4 regions of the Arthrobacter sp. SIMBA_036 genome follow, and region 3 is predicted to be linked to each of the others. Evidence: riboswitches for the same ligand, from Rfam matches in the RefSeq annotation. Region 3 holds a riboswitch; each other region holds the start of a gene.
The links. Region 3 has a riboswitch for cyclic di-AMP ahead of SB659_RS08720 (hypothetical protein). Riboswitches for the same ligand answer to the same signal wherever they lie in the genome.
Positions count from the first base shown of each region.

Region 1: another riboswitch for cyclic di-AMP. It lies ahead of SB659_RS04510 (C40 family peptidase); the one in region 3 lies ahead of SB659_RS08720 (hypothetical protein).
Region 2: another riboswitch for cyclic di-AMP. It lies ahead of SB659_RS11445 (hypothetical protein); the one in region 3 lies ahead of SB659_RS08720 (hypothetical protein).
Region 4: another riboswitch for cyclic di-AMP. It lies ahead of SB659_RS09885 (hypothetical protein); the one in region 3 lies ahead of SB659_RS08720 (hypothetical protein).

Region 1 is NZ_JAWRXG010000002.1:396,485-400,216, forward strand. It holds gene SB659_RS04500 (HNH endonuclease) at 1-14, opposite strand, end outside; gene SB659_RS04505 (NlpC/P60 family protein) at 300-1,097, opposite strand; gene SB659_RS04510 (C40 family peptidase) at 1,197-1,901, opposite strand; cyclic di-AMP (ydaO/yuaA leader) riboswitch at 1,963-2,129, opposite strand; gene SB659_RS04515 (M23 family metallopeptidase) at 2,268-3,092, opposite strand; cyclic di-AMP (ydaO/yuaA leader) riboswitch at 3,097-3,338, opposite strand; gene SB659_RS04520 (metal-dependent transcriptional regulator) at 3,480-3,732, opposite strand, start outside.
Region 2 is NZ_JAWRXG010000007.1:143,868-147,599, reverse strand. It holds gene SB659_RS11460 (alpha/beta fold hydrolase) at 1-526, shown strand, start outside; gene SB659_RS11455 (DUF6480 family protein) at 649-909, shown strand; gene SB659_RS11450 (ATP-dependent DNA ligase) at 930-1,994, opposite strand; cyclic di-AMP (ydaO/yuaA leader) riboswitch at 2,190-2,339, shown strand; gene SB659_RS11445 (hypothetical protein) at 2,354-3,457, shown strand; gene SB659_RS11440 (PucR family transcriptional regulator) at 3,602-3,732, opposite strand, start outside.
Region 3 is NZ_JAWRXG010000005.1:124,696-128,427, forward strand. It holds gene SB659_RS08715 (FAD-binding protein) at 37-738, shown strand; gene SB659_RS08720 (hypothetical protein) at 844-1,638, opposite strand; cyclic di-AMP (ydaO/yuaA leader) riboswitch at 1,642-1,825, opposite strand; gene SB659_RS08725 (copper resistance protein CopC) at 1,942-2,577, opposite strand; gene SB659_RS08730 (NCS2 family permease) at 2,694-3,732, shown strand, end outside.
Region 4 is NZ_JAWRXG010000006.1:70,824-74,555, forward strand. It holds gene SB659_RS09875 (response regulator transcription factor) at 1-295, shown strand, start outside; gene SB659_RS09880 (ATP-binding protein) at 299-1,792, shown strand; cyclic di-AMP (ydaO/yuaA leader) riboswitch at 1,901-2,084, shown strand; gene SB659_RS09885 (hypothetical protein) at 2,089-2,967, shown strand; gene SB659_RS09890 (glycosyltransferase) at 3,139-3,732, shown strand, end outside.

The DNA of each region.
Region 1 (3,732 bases), on a different contig from region 3:
ACGAGTGTGCGCATGCACGTACCTCTTCACGGCCGCACCCGTCAGGGGCACGAGGGCCGGCTGCCCTCTGCATGTACGGGCTGTGGATCGACACCATAAGGGTAAGCACTTCTATGCCATATCAACGAATTTATCTGTCGTTTCACGTGCGATGTCGGCAAAAATTTGTGCGGTGTTCAGAATTAGGCGCCCCATGTGCGGCGTTCCAGAGCATCCTCTGCAGGTTAAAGAAGAACACATCGGTTAAAGCAGAACACCCTGCCGGCATGGAGCCAGCAGGGTGTTCGGAAGAGGTGAACTTAGCCGTTGACGCGGATGAAGACCGGGCCGGAGCCTACGTTTACGCTGAACAGCTTGGTGGTGTAGCCGTCCCAGCCACCGTGGACCGCCATGCCGTTGCCTACGTACACGGCAATGTGGGCCTCGCCGGCCAAACCGCCGTTGGCGTAGTAGGCGAGGTCACCGGGCTGTGCTTCTGCTGCACTGACCGTGCGGCCGAGGGAGAGGTAACCAGCAGGCCAGTCGTGGAAGTGGATGCCCACGGCAGCCAGCGAGTTGGTGACCAGCATGGTGCAGTCCTGGTTCACGCCCAACTGCGCGTAGGCGGCTGCAGCAATTGCAGCACCGAGGCCGCTGGAGGCAACCGGAGCCTTGGTAGCGCTGGAGGTGGAGTTCACAGCCAGGGTTGCGTTACCGCCGGTGGTGGCAGTGGTCGCGGGGGCACTGGCCTGAGCAGCTGCCGTCGGCGCAGCTTCCGCCTTGGCAGGAGCCTGCTCAACCACGGGGGCCGGAGCTTCTACCGTGGTGATCACGGGGCTCTCGTAAGAGATGGCAACAGTGGAATCAGCTGCGATCGTTGCCTGTGCTACCGGCTGGACGTCGAGGGTGGACGTGGAGGTCGACTCACGCTGAACGTTCGTATCAGCCGCGTTGGCAGCTACACCGCTGGTCAGGACAAGGCCTGAAGCGGCGGCAATTACTGCGGCTTGGCGGCCGACGCCACCTGCGTTCTCACTGACTGCTTTTGCGATGACGGCAAGCGAGCTCGTCTTGGGAGCTTCCGCGCGGTGCCGTGCAACCTTGTTTGCACTGATCATGATGTTTTTCTCTTTCGTATCCGCGCTATGGGGTTACGCGCGGGTAGTGACCGACCAGCACTTGGGGGAATGCTGCTCAGTCGTGAACTGGGTGTTTTTCTAGCGGAGAGTGAAGAAGGAGGATGTACCCGTGGCAGCTGCTGCATGCAGCAACGTGCCCTGGCTCGGGTTCAAGGCGCTGATCATCATGCCGTTGCCAACGTAGATGCCAACGTGGGCTCCGCCATTCTGCATGACGAGATCGCCAGGAGCAGGAGTGTTGGTGGGCTTCATGACAGTCCAGGCGTTCGTGCGTGGGATGCTGATGCCGGCCTGGGCGTAGACCCACTGAGTGAAGCCGGAGCAGTCCCAACCGTTGGGCGTGGTGCCGCCCCAAACGTAGGGGTGGCCGATGCCGGTGTAGGCGATTGCTGCCAGGCCCGAAGCTGCGGCGCTGGAAACGCCATCCTTGGCTACGGCCGACTGTGCGGTAACAGTTTCCGACGTGCCTGCGTTGTTCGTGGCGCCTGTAGCGGCCTGGGTTGAGGCATCGGGAGTCTCGGCAACTGCCTGGACAACCTTCGGAGCCTCCTGCGTGGCCACAACGGGGCTCTCGAAGGCAACGGTGGCGGTGGGCTCCGCGGTTACCACTGCTGTGGCTACCATCTGCTGGGTACCGGAGGCTTCCGAAGCGGAAACGCCGGTGTCGGCAGCCTGCGCGGGCAAACCAACGCTGAGAATGAGACCGGAGGCTGCTGCCAACACGACGGCCTGGCGGCCTACTGTACCTGCGTTGGAAGAAACAGCCGTAGAAAGAGTGTTCAAGGGGTTCTTACGAACCGCTTGGGCGCGGTGGCGCGCAGGGGTAGTGCGTGATGACACGTAGGTAGCCTCTCCCAATGCCTGCGAGGTGAGCTGTCGGATTCGGATGGGAGTCATCCGGCCGCGCTGCTTCAGAGAAGCTTTGCGACTTAACCCCAAGGCCTTCTTGCGAAGACCAGAAGTGGTTCCCCCGCCCCTGCCAGACGATTTTGCGAACGGAACTCGAGCGGTGGCAGAGCTAGGCAATCCACTCAAGTGCACCGGCCCCCTAAAAAGCCGATGCGTTATGTACGGTACAACAGTTGAACGCGAATGTCACATTCAGGTCACGAGCGGCCTCATGGAATCGAGAGATGGCCATCACGTTGGTCAGAGCCAGCCCATGGGGTCAACGACTTCGCCATTGACCTGGACTTCAAAGTGGAGGTGGCAGCCTGTGGAGGCTCCCGTGGTGCCGCTGAGGGCCACGACGTCGCCGCGGCTGACCGTCTGGCCCACCTTGACGTTGAAGGACGACAGGTGGTTGTAGGTAGTTTCCAAGCCGTTTCCGTGATCTATGACCACACGGTTGCCGCCACCGTACTCGTGCCATCCTGCGAAAGTTACTTTGCCGGCCGCGGCAGCATGGACCGCGGTGCCGCACTGCGCCACGAAGTCTTGGCCGCGGTGGAAGTCACCGGTGCCGCCCGTCAGCGGACTGACGCGGTAACCGAACGGCGATGCGGTGACAAGCGTGTCCAAGGGGGCACCCAAAGTGCCTTGGGACGATGAACGCTGGATGCTGGCCACAGACTGGGCGCTCAGTAGCTGCTTCAGCTTGCCATCGGGATCCGCTGCCGTGGAAACGGCAGCACGGCTGAAGTCGATTTTGGCCGATGCCGCTGCGGATACCTCCGGCTGGGTACCGGCTACAGACAGCGCAGACTCGGTTTGGCCAGAGTCCGAGGTAGCCATCATCGGGCTGGTGCCTGGCAGGCCGACTGTCAGCGCCAAGCCGGTAGCAGCAAGGGCGATGCCGGCTTTCTGACCTACTCCGCTGGCTGCGGCGAAGTCGGCCACTTGACGCAGCGGACCTTTCCGTCGCCGCTGGCGGCTGGCCTCGCGGGGCCGGATTTCCGTAGCAACGCGGGCAGGCCCCACCTCAGCAGCAGGGCCGGATGCGCGACGGCGGCCCCTGACGTTCTGCGATGTCAAACTCTATTCCTCTCTGAAAAGCCTGCGAAGTTAGCTGTCGGATTCGAGTCAGAGAGTTCAAAGACCCGGCCCGCGCTCAGCGCTCACGGCACACAGGTATCCCCAAGAGGACCTGTATCAGTGGGCACTTCTGCTGCGGACTTCACCCCAAGGCTGCTTCTTTAGACAGCCGCTAGTGGTTCCCCCGCCTCTGCCAGTAAGGGGTGGAACACCTGATCCGCTGGCAGAGTTCGGCTCCGGATCAGGTAACGCTTTGGTATCGGCGCCAATAATCAACTATAGGGGATTAAGTCCCCCAGTAATAAATTCGTTATCAACAGGGAAATAGTGATGGCAAGTCCTGCCACAGCAGGAGAATTGCAGCGGCGCTTAATGTTGCCCGGCGTATTAGCCGAGGGAAACAAAGACGTGGCCGGCGACCTCGGGAGGAAGTTCCAAGGCGCCTTCAATGCCGGGGACCCGAACGGAGATGTACTCGCCCACTCGCTCCAGTGACACTAATGCTCCTGGCCGGATTCCACCTTCATCCAACTGGGTCAACAGCTCCGGCTCCACTTGGATAGGTTCGGCGAGGCGGCTGATGAGCACCCGCGAATCGGAGCCGTAACCGTCCATGGCCTGCAGAAGGTTGACATCCGGG
Region 2 (3,732 bases), on a different contig from region 3:
GGCGTTCATTGCCGCGGCCTTGGCGTCCTGCGGAATCGAGTCCTACATTTTGGTGGGCCATTCCATGGGGGTGCAGTTCGCGATTGAAGCTGCGTTGCATGCACCGGAGCATGCCGATCGCGTGGTCTTGATGGGCCCGGTGGTCGACTCCAAGCACAAGAACCTGTGGCGCCAGTCCGTTGCGCTCGGCCTCGATGGCCTGCTGCGCGAGAGCCCGTCGTCCAACTGGTTGGTCATCAGCGATTACCTGCGTTGCGGACCCCGCTGGTATCTCACCGAGCTGCCCGTCATGATGCAGTACCCAACCCAGGCACGGTTAGCCGGGATTACGGTGCCGGTACTGATCCTCCGTGGAAGCCGCGACCACGTGGCCGGGCCGGAGTGGTGCCTGCGGCTCTCCAGGACTGTCCCCCAAGGACGCTTGGTGGAGATTCCCGGCGTCGGACATGTGGCCCAGCATATGCGCCGCAAGGCAGTGGCCGACGCCATTCGGAGCTTCGTCTCCGCGACGGCCCGCCACCGCTGAGCGGCGCCCCTGGAAGTGTACGACGCCGGCCGGTCACCCCGCCTGCCCTTGTTGGGTCCGTGTTGCCCGGCTAGGCTGGCCATATCAACGCAATAGTAAGTTTGCTTACGAAAGGGTTGCTCGTGACCAAGGACTCGAAGGAAGAAACACAAGGCTTCGGCGTAACCGGCGCTAAGGGACCCGTGGACACCACGGCTTCAGCGGACAGCATCCATGAAGACCCGGAGATGCGCCGGGATCGCGATGATGATCCCGCTGCCTCGGCAAACCCCGACCCCCTCAACGGCAACATCACCGGGCTGGAACCGGGAGGGGGCGTCCCGCCAGGTGAAACCCCGCCCGCCGAGGACAGTATGAGCATGGATCAAGGACACGACGAGTAACGCCGTAGCTACCCCGTAGACTACGTGAGCTTCAGGATCTCGCCGAGATCGTAATCGGCCGGTTCCTCCAGCTGGGAGTAGGTGCAACTACCGGGTGTCCGGTCGGTCCGCCACCGCCGGAACTGGGTGGTGTGCCGGAAACGATCGCCCTCCATATAGTCGTACGCCACTTCGATCACCAGTTCAGGGCGAAGCGGGACGAAAGAGAAGTCCTTGCCGCCGCTCCACCTGCTCTGGGCCCCAGGCATCCTGGAACCACCCGCCGCTTCATCTTGCGTGGCCCACTCACCCCATGGATGGTCGCCGAGGTCCACCTGGTACGGTTCCAACTCGGCCACCAGGCTCTCCCTTTTGGCCATGGGGAACGATGCCACCACCCCCACGTGGTGAAGCCGCCCGTCGTCGTCGTAAAGGCCCAGCAGCATGGACCCGACGACCTTTGCCGTCTTATGCCAACGGAAACCCGCCACCACGCAGTCCGCGGTTCGCACGTGCTTGGTCTTGAACATGACGCGCTTGTTGGGTTGATATGTGCCGTCAAGTGGTTTGGACAGCACGCCATCCAGCCCTGCGCCTTCCAGTTGGACGAACCACTCCTTGGCCCTCTCCAAGTCGGTCACTGCGGGGGTGATGTACACAGGGGGTTCGGCCGTGGAGAGTGCTTGCTCCAGGATTGCTCGGCGTTGCGAAAAAGGCCGACCCGTCAGGTCCTCGTCGCCTAACGCAAGGATGTCGAAGGCGACCATCGACGCCGGGGTCTTCTCCGCCAGCATCCGGACCCTGCTATCGGCAGGATGGATGCGTTGCTGGAGAACCTCGAATTCCAGCCTGTTGCCTTGGATCAGGACAATCTCGCCGTCGATGACGCACTTGTCCGGAAGGTTCCCCTGCAGCGCCGCCACGAGCTCCGGGAAGTACCGGGTCATGGGCTTCTCATTCCGGCTGCCGAGGACGATCTCGTCCCCGTCCTTGAAGACGATGGTCCGGAAGCCGTCCCACTTGGGCTCGTAGTGCCCAACATCGGGGATGTCAGGGACTGACTTGGCGAGCATGGGCGAGACGGGCGGCATCACGGGCAGGTCCATAGGTCAATGTCTACCTGCCCTGGCCCAGTGAAGCTAGTGTTCGGCGATGGATATCCGGCCGTGTTGCGGGCGGGACCTGTGACGACCGCGCAGCCGTTACATTAATGTGACTTTGTTTTCCGCCTAGGGTAACTTCATAGGGCGACCCGGAACTCCGCTGGGCCGTTTCCGGGCTGACGCCGAGCTCTGCCGCAATCCGGGATTCCGCTAGACCCACGGCAGAGACGGGGGACCCAGTGTTCCGGGCTTGTTCCCCGACAAGCCCTTGGGGTGTAGCCGCCAGCCGCGGCCGGACGGCCTCGTCCGAACCCGACAGCTAACCTCGAAGGCGTCGAGAGGCAACAACCATGTCCCCAACCATGGATCAGCCGCGACGCGCCCTGCGTGAGAGCGAGCGCGCCAAACCAACCGGCCGCCGTCGGGCGTCCACTGACAGTCCCGCAATTGCCGACCCGGCAGTACCGATGACCCGTGCGGCACGGCGTGCCGCCGAGCGGCAACGCGAGCACGCTTCCGGCGTGGGCATCGACGACGACGCCAGCCAAGCCGTTGACGCCGAACGACCCGCCGCAGCGGAGCCCCAGCCCAGGCAAACCGCGTTCGAGGAAACCGCGAGCGTCCCCGAAGCTCTGGCCGGAGAAGCCCTAGCCGCCGAAGCTCTGGCCACAGTTCAGATTCCAATCGTTCCGGCCGTTCAGCCCGCCACTACTGAAGCAGTCACGGCAGCCATCCCGCTCCAAACGGCCGAGGTCTCAGCGCTTCCGCACCACCGGCCGCGCCAATACAGTCGCGAACCATACGCGGTACTACACAAGGCCGCGTCAGTCCGCCACATGAGCCAGCGCATGGCCATGGTGGCTGGGGCATTGGGGCTCGCCTTGACTGTGGGCACGGTAGGCCAGGCTCTCGATCTTCCGTTCTTCGGCAGCGAAAGCAAGGTCACGGACGCCAGCGGCGGCGGCGCCGGTGACACGACTGCACAAACCACGGCCTCGATCTCCGGTGTTCCCGGTGGTTCCAGCACCGCATCCGCTGTGGCTGCCTCATCGGGTGCAACGCCATCTGCGGAGTCATCCGATGTCAGCCAAGCTGCCACTGTTCCGGACGCGCCGGATACCGCGGCGTCGTCGTCGCCCGCGGCCTCCGGCACCCCCACAGTTTCCCTTGCGCCGCCAGTGTGGGTTCCTTCGGCAGCCCAACCAGCAGCTCCGGGCACGCCAGCCGCACCCGCGCCTGTTCCTGCTCAGCCTGTTCCTGCCCAGCCAGTTGCTAGCGGCGCGGCTTCGGACAACGTCCCAGCACAGCCGCCCACCTCGACGCCTACTGCCACCTCAACGCAGCACCCCACGGCAACACCCACACCTCAGCCCACCGCCACCCAGGCCCCGAGCCCTGCACCGCAATCCTCGGGGCAGTCGGCGCTGGGATCCCTTCTCGGCACCGTCAAGAAGGCGCTCAAATGAGCCCTCGACTGCCTACAGCGTTCGGACACACTGGCTGGCATGGCCGGTACTGCCGCGCGAGCCGGACGGCCTTGGTTCGGGGCCGAATTGGCCGCTGGAGCTGCCAACGACTCCAGCGCTCCTGAGAGGCCCAGGGTCACGGGACTAGATCCTCGGCCTGCCGGCCCAGCGCCGTGCCTTCAACGCTGCGTGCAACTCAAGCCGAACCGCACCATTCACGGGATCTGCGCCAATGAGTTGGCGTATGCGGCCGAGCCTGTTGTAGACGCTGCTTC
Region 3 (3,732 bases):
ACAGCACCGATGTCAAGGAGGAACCACGCAGTGTCACTGACGCCTGATTCCGGCATGGAACGTACCACCACCGTGGTCATTGGAGCCGGCCTCTCCGGCTTGGCAGTGGCCAGTGAGCTTAGCCGCCACGGAGTCGGTTCCATCGTTCTAGACGGCTTCGGCGCCTTGTCCGCTTCCGGACAGAACGTCAACACGGGAATGCTTCAGCGATGCGACGCGGGTGACCCTGGAACCATCCAAGAACGCCACGAGATCCTCCGGCACTTGCGCAACTACGCCGCCAACCACCACATAGATGTGCGCAATGCCACGCGTGCACTCCGCCTTGATTTCCTCGGGCGTGAACCATCCGCGCAACTCGGTTACGGGCTGTCCAAAAGCTTCACGGGGGCTGCTGCCAACGCGGCGTTGGAGCTCTCAGGCCCCATGGAAGCCGCCCCGCGCCAATGGGCTGTCCATACAGCGGACGGCATTCTGTTGGCGGATCACATAGTGGTGACGCGCTGCGCACAAAGCCAACTGCGTCGCATGCTGTCCGAACTGGGGATCGCCCTGGGCCAGAACTTTGCCACGGCCATGCGTGCCCTGGGAATGCACCTCGTGGGCGTCGGTGAACTCATTGCGCCCAGCCCCAAGGAGGTGCTCCGGCAAGCCAAGGCCGTGGGGCAGGCGATTTCGTCAAAGGTCGCTTTGCCTGGCGGATCCCTTTCCACTGGCTCCCGTATGGCCATCGCCTGAGACTTAATCGCACAACTGCGAACACCAAAGACCGGCACGGTCGAAAGACGCTAGTCCTCCACCATGCCGGCCTTTGGTTTGCTGCCTAAAGCTGCAGCCTGAAGCTTATGCGCCCGCGCGCACGTACGTGACAGGTCCGACGGCGGTCATCCAGCTAACAGGGTGGATGCCGGTCTGGTTGCCGTTGATGCCACCGCTGATGGCCTGACCGTTGCCAATGTAAATGGCAACGTGACCGGACTGGACGATCATGTCGCCCGGCAACGGTGAGCTGACTACCTTGCCGTAGTTCAGGAACTGCAGGGGCGCGAGGTCCCCAACAGGGATGCCAGCCGAGCCAAGGGCCCTTTCCACCATGGCAGTGCAATCCTGCATGATGCCGATCTGCGCGTATGCCGAGGCGACCATGGCGGCGTTTACACCGCTGGCCGGCGCGGCGGCCGCAGGAGCTACAGGCGCTGCAGCCGGTGCGGCTGCAGTGGCCTTGACGGCAACGGGTGCTGGAGCAACAGCTGCGGCGACTGCCTTCTTGGCGACCGGGGCCTGAGCGGCGGGAGCGTCGACGACGGGGGCCGGCTTTTCGACGACCGGGGCTGCCTCGGAGGCAACAGTGGGACGCTCGAAGTTGACGGTTGCCGTAGCTGCAGCGGTGACGACCTGGTTAGGCGCCCCGGTGACGTGTTCCGCTACGGTGGCGGGGCTGGAATCCCGCTGAACGGGCGGCTCGGCAGCGTGTGCCGCTACGGTGCCGGTCAAGACCAAGCCCGACGCCGCGGCGATCACGGCGGCCTGGCGACCAGCGCCGGACGCGTTGCCGGCAACGGCCTTGGAGATGGAAATAAAAGGATTAGGACGTACGGTGTCCGCCTTACGACGGCCGCGAAGAATGCGTGAAGACATGAAAGAGCCTCTCCCGATGCCTGCGAGGTTAGCTGTCGGATTCGGATGGGAGTCACCCGGCCACGATCCCCCGCTGTGCAGCGGAAGCCTCGTGGCTTCACCCCAAGGCACGCTCGAAAGCGACCTAAATTGGGTTCCCCGTCTCTGCCGTGGTTTGTCTGCGAACGGATTCCGGGACTGCGGCAGAGCTAGGCAATCAGTCCGGAAGTGCCCGCTACGTGGAACAGGCACAGTTACAACCGTACGGGATCCTTCCGGCAAAGTCACATTTCTGTAACGGACAGGCTTCCTGCTCAGGCTTCCCTACTCAGGCTGGTCGTCGCCGTCTGCCTCGTCCGGGACTGCCAGTTTGCGGCGCGCAGTCACTGCCAGGTACGCCACTATGCCAACTGCGACCACAGCCAGGCCCACTATGCTCCAAGGAAACGGCTCGGACGAGTCCTGGGCACGCACGCCCTCGCCCGCCCGAGGCGCACTGCTGCTGCCGGGAGCCGCTTCGCCCGCAGTCGGGACCGCCGCCAAGGCGGACGGCACCGCAGCGCCGCCTGCCGACGTCGTACTTCCAGTGGTTGCCGTGAAGCTGAAGGTGCCTTCAATGGGATGCGAGTCGGAGCTGACCACGCGCCATACAACCGTGTATTTGCCCGCCGGGGCACCGGAACGCAACTTTTGCACGGCTTGGTTGTCGATTATTTCGACGGCGCCGTCCGCCCAGTTCTGCCCGCCCTCGCTAACGGTGACGCCGGATCCGATGGCCAGCGGCGGGTTGTTGAACGTGATCGAAACCGACGCTGGAACCTCTGCCACGGTGGCACCGTTCGCTGGTGCCGTTGACTCAGCGACATCGTGCGCGGACGCTGGCGCTGCTGAAAACAGCAAAGCGCCGGCGAAGGCAAGAGCTGCGACGACGGCGGCCAGAAGCGTGCGGGTTGTACGCATTTGGGGCGGTTTCTCCTAGTGTTGGCTTCCTTACAGAGTAGGCGAATGGTCACAGGCACCCGCTCCGCGGGGCATAGGATTTGATAGCACACTCCCCCCGAACCCCGGAGACCTTCATGCTGAAACAAGGTTCTGCCCTTGACCGCTACTTCAAGATCACCGAACGCGGATCCACGTACTCGCGGGAAATCCGGGGCGGGTTCGCGACGTTCTTCGCCATGAGCTACATCGTGGTTTTGAACCCTCTCATCCTTTCGGGCGCCGATTCCGGCGGGGGTACCTTGGGGTCGGCTGCTGTTGCGGCGACCACTGCCTTCGTTGCAGGCATCCTGACAATCCTCATGGGCGCCTGGGCCAAACACCCATTTGCCTTGGCCACCGGCTTGGGCGTTAACGCCTTTGTAGCGGTCACGGTTGCCACGCACCCGGGCCTTACCTGGCCGGACATGATGGGTTTGGTGCTCCTCTCCGGCCTGACCATGCTGATCCTGGTCCTGACCGGTTTCCGGACGGCTGTGTTCAAGGCAGTTCCCGATGCCCTAAAGACCGCGATCGTGGTGGGCATCGGCTTCTTCATTGCCTTGATCGGGCTCGTGAATGCTGGCTTTGTCCGCCGGATCCCCGACGCCGCCCACACCACGGTTCCCCTGGGGCTGGGCGTTGATGACAAGTTGCTCGGCTGGCCCACACTGGTGTTCGTCGTCGGGCTGATCCTGACCATCGCCCTGGTTGTCCGCAAGGTCCGCGGTGCGATCCTGATCGGCATCGTGGTGTCCACCGTGCTTGCGGCCATCCTCGAATTCACGCTTCACATCGGCCCCAGCTTTGATGGGAAAAACGTCAACCCCCGCGGCTGGTCGCTGGTAGCACCCACCATCTCGCAATGGGGTGCCCCCGATCTGTCCCTGATCGGCAAAGCCAACCCTGTAGGTGCCTTCCAACACCTCGGCTTCATCGCCGCCGCCCTGCTGGCTTTCGTGATCCTGCTCAGCATCTTCTTCGACGCCATGGGCACCATGGTGGGCTTGGCCAACGAGGCAGGCACCGTGGATGAACACGGCAACATCCCCAACGTTGACCGTGTCCTTCAGGTGGACGCCCTCGGTGCCATCATCGGCGGTGGCTCCTCCGTCTCCTCGAACCAGATCTTCGTTG
Region 4 (3,732 bases), on a different contig from region 3:
ACTGGTGGTGGGAGACCTGCGGCTGAACGTTGACACCCGCGAGGTCACCCGTGGCGGCGAGGACATTCCCCTCACCGCAACGCAGTTCGACCTGTTGCGTTACCTCATGGAAAATCCCAAAAGGGTGGTCAGCAAAGCCCAAATCCTGGACAGGGTGTGGGACTACGATTTCGGTGGCCAAGCCAACATCGTGGAACTGTACATCTCCTACCTGCGCAAGAAAATCGAAGCAAACCATCCTCCAATGATTCACACCGTGCGTGGCGCGGGGTACGTCATCAAGCCCGCGGACTAAGAATTGACCACACTCTCAGGAGTAGCCAAGACCCCGCACCGTAGCTGGCTCAATCCATCGACCTGGCATTTGCGCACCCGCTTGGTCCTCGTAGCCATGGTCCTTTTGGTCGCCATTTGCGGTGCCGTGGGGCTGGTGAGCTACGCGTCCATGGACTTGGTTTTCAATAAGCAGCTCGACATGCAGCTGGCACAAGCCTCGGGCCGCGCGAACGACTTCGGAAGGGCGCCGTCGAACTTTCCCTCGTCCGGAAGGCCTGACCCGCTGGAAGCGCGTGGCCAAGGCGCAGGAACGCTCAACGCCCGCATCAGCGGAACCACGGTCAGCAGCTCCGGGCTCATCGATGCCGGCGGCAACCGGGTGGCGTTGTCCTCCGCGGATCAGCAAGTACTTTTGTCACTCCCCCGCGGGAACCTGCCCGTGGACCGTTCGCTCTCCAACGGCGACTACCGCCTGGTCGCCGTCGAAACCCCCTACGGAGACGTGATCGTGACAGGCCTGCCGCTGGCTGACAAACAAAGCACAGAGGCTTCGCTGGTATGGACCATGGTCCTTGTGTCGTTGGGTGGCCTTGTCTTGATTGGCCTCGCAGGCACCGTGGTCATTCGACGGACCATGCGTCCGCTCGAGCAACTGGCCGACGTCGCCACCAAAGTATCCCGTCTGCCGCTCGACGCCGGTGAGGTGGCACTGGGCGTACGGGTGCCGCCTTCGGCCGCGCATCCAGGGACGGAAGTGGGCAGCGTCGGCTATGCCCTGAATCAGATGCTGGACAACGTAGCGAACGCCTTGGAAGCCCGACAGCAAAGCGAAACCAAGGTCCGCCAATTCGTCGCGGACGCTTCCCACGAACTGCGCACGCCGCTCACTGCCATCCGTGGCTACACAGAGCTGCTGCGGATGACGGAAACTTTCACCGATGACGGCCGCAAATCGTTGGCCCGCGTCCAAAGCCAGTCGGAGCGCATGACCACGCTGGTAGAGGACCTGCTGCTGCTGGCCCGCTTGGATGAGGGACAACCCCTGCATGTCACCGATGTGGACCTCACGCAGTTGGTCATTGAGACCGTCAATGACGAGAAAGTCATGGCACCGGACCATCACTGGCAACTGCGGCTTCCCGATGAACCGATCTCCGTCCGGGGAGATGCGACGCAACTGCATCAGGTGATGGCCAATTTGCTCTCGAACGCCCGCAAACATACCGATCAGGGCACTACCGTGGTGACCGGTGTATCGCTTTCGGCAGACGGCAGCGCCGTGGTCTCCGTGACGGACAACGGCCCTGGCATACCCGAGGACTTTCAACGCCGCATCTTCTCGAGGTTTGCCCGTGCAGACGCTGCCAGGTCGGGGTCCGAAGGTACCTCGGGGCTGGGTCTGTCCATCGTCGAGTCCATAGTCCGAGCACATGGGGGGAACGTGGAAGTGACATCCCGTCCGGGACGGACGGAGTTCGCCTTGCGTCTTCCGTCAATGAACACCGGACTGACGTAACGAAACGAGCAAGCCGACTCTCCGCAATCGTGATCTCTGTTACCTAAATGTGACTTTGGGCGAAGGGTCCTGTACCGTCGAAAGGGTGGGTCGCTCCAACTGGCCCACTTCCGGGATGCGCCGAGCTCTGCCACTTCCCGGAGTCCGTTCTTCTTTGAGGCAGAGACGGGGGACCCAGAGTCTCCGGGCCAGGCCTAGTGCCGGCCCTTGGGGTGAAGCCGCAGCGTGATGCGCGGCCGGATGACCTCATCCGAACCCGACAGCTAACTCCGCAGGCGCTGAGAGGCAATCAAACCATGTCTGAATTTAACGATCAGGCGCGCCCTTCCGCGCGCCACCGTGACGAACACAGCACACCCCTGACCAAGTCGCAGTCCGTCCTAAAGAACGCTGCCCGCCGGGGTAAAAGCGGCTACCGCATGTCGGTAGTGGCCGGCGTTATCGCCGCAGGGCTGGGTGTTGCATCGCTGGGCCAGGCCGCGAATGCGGCGTTCACTCTTCCTGAAATGAGCAAGGCAGCGGAGACCCAGTCGTCCGCACAGTCTGACAGCAAGGCTAAGGACGCTGTGGCACAAGCTGTAGCAAAGGCCGACGCCGCCAGGCAGGCCGCTGCAGACAAGGCCGCTGCAGACAAGGCCGCTGCAGACAAGGCAGCAGCTGACAAGGCTGCGGCAGATAAGGCAGCAGCGGACAAAGCTGCTGCCGACCAAGCAGCAGCAGCGAAAGCAGCAGCTGACAAGGCCGCTGCGGACCAAGCCGCTGCCGCACAAAAAGCTGCTGCCGATGCTGCCGCCAAGCAGGCGGCTGACGCTGCCGCCGCCAAGACCGCTGCTGCCGCGCAGGCTGCCGCCACCCCCGTGGCTGTAGACGATCCTGCCGGCGCCAAGGCCTATGCAGCAAGCATTCTCTCCAGCTACGGCTGGAGCCAGGGCGAAATGACCGCCTTGGACGCCCTGTGGGAAAGGGAATCAGGATGGCGGACCACCGCGACCAACGCTTCCAGCGGTGCCTACGGCATTGTCCAGTCCCTTCCCGCTTCCAAGATGGCTACTGCCGGCGCTGACTGGCAGACCAACTACCAGACCCAAATCAAGTGGGGGCTGGACTACATCAAGCAACGCTACGGCTCCCCCTCGGCTGCCCTCGCGTTCCACTTGGCCAATAACTGGTACTAAACCACCACGGCTAACCATCGCCGCACTGGCCCTGATTGCCGCACTGTCCCTGCATGTCCACTACAGCATCCGCTGCAGTAGGCACTGGGGACGGTGCGGCAATTCCGGTTTCACAGTCACATCACAGCTTCCGCCTAAAGCACTCATACGAGGCTGCCCCACGCTGGATACATGACGCTCACAGATCCGGCAACAGGCGCACCACCAAGCCCACGTCAATGGGACCCGGCATCCTCCGCTGTACCGCTTGCGCAAGCGCGGCGCTCTCCGGTTGATACCCACACCGCCGTTCCGGTCCTTGACGTGACAATCCCGGTCCACAACGAGGAAAGCGACGTTGAAGCCTGCCTCCGCAGGCTGCACGCGCACCTTGCGGACACGTTCCCCCACAGCTTCCGCATCACCGTGGCCGATAACGCAAGCACGGACAACACCCTCCGGATCGCGGAAAGACTTGGCCGGGAAATCCCGGAAATCGCGGTGATGCGATTCGAGGAAAAAGGCCGTGGAAACGCGCTGCGGCAAGTATGGCTGGCTTCGCCCTCGCCGGTCTTGGCCTACATGGACGTCGACCTCTCCACCGACCTGGCCGCCCTTGCCCCGCTCCTTGCGCCCCTCATTTCGGGTCATTCAGACCTCGCCATCGGCACCCGCCTTGCCCGCAACTCCCGGGTGGTCCGCGGTCCCAAAAGGGAATTCGTCTCCCGCAGCTACAACATGCTGCTGCACACCTTGATGGGGGCCCGCTTCTCCGATGCGCAATGT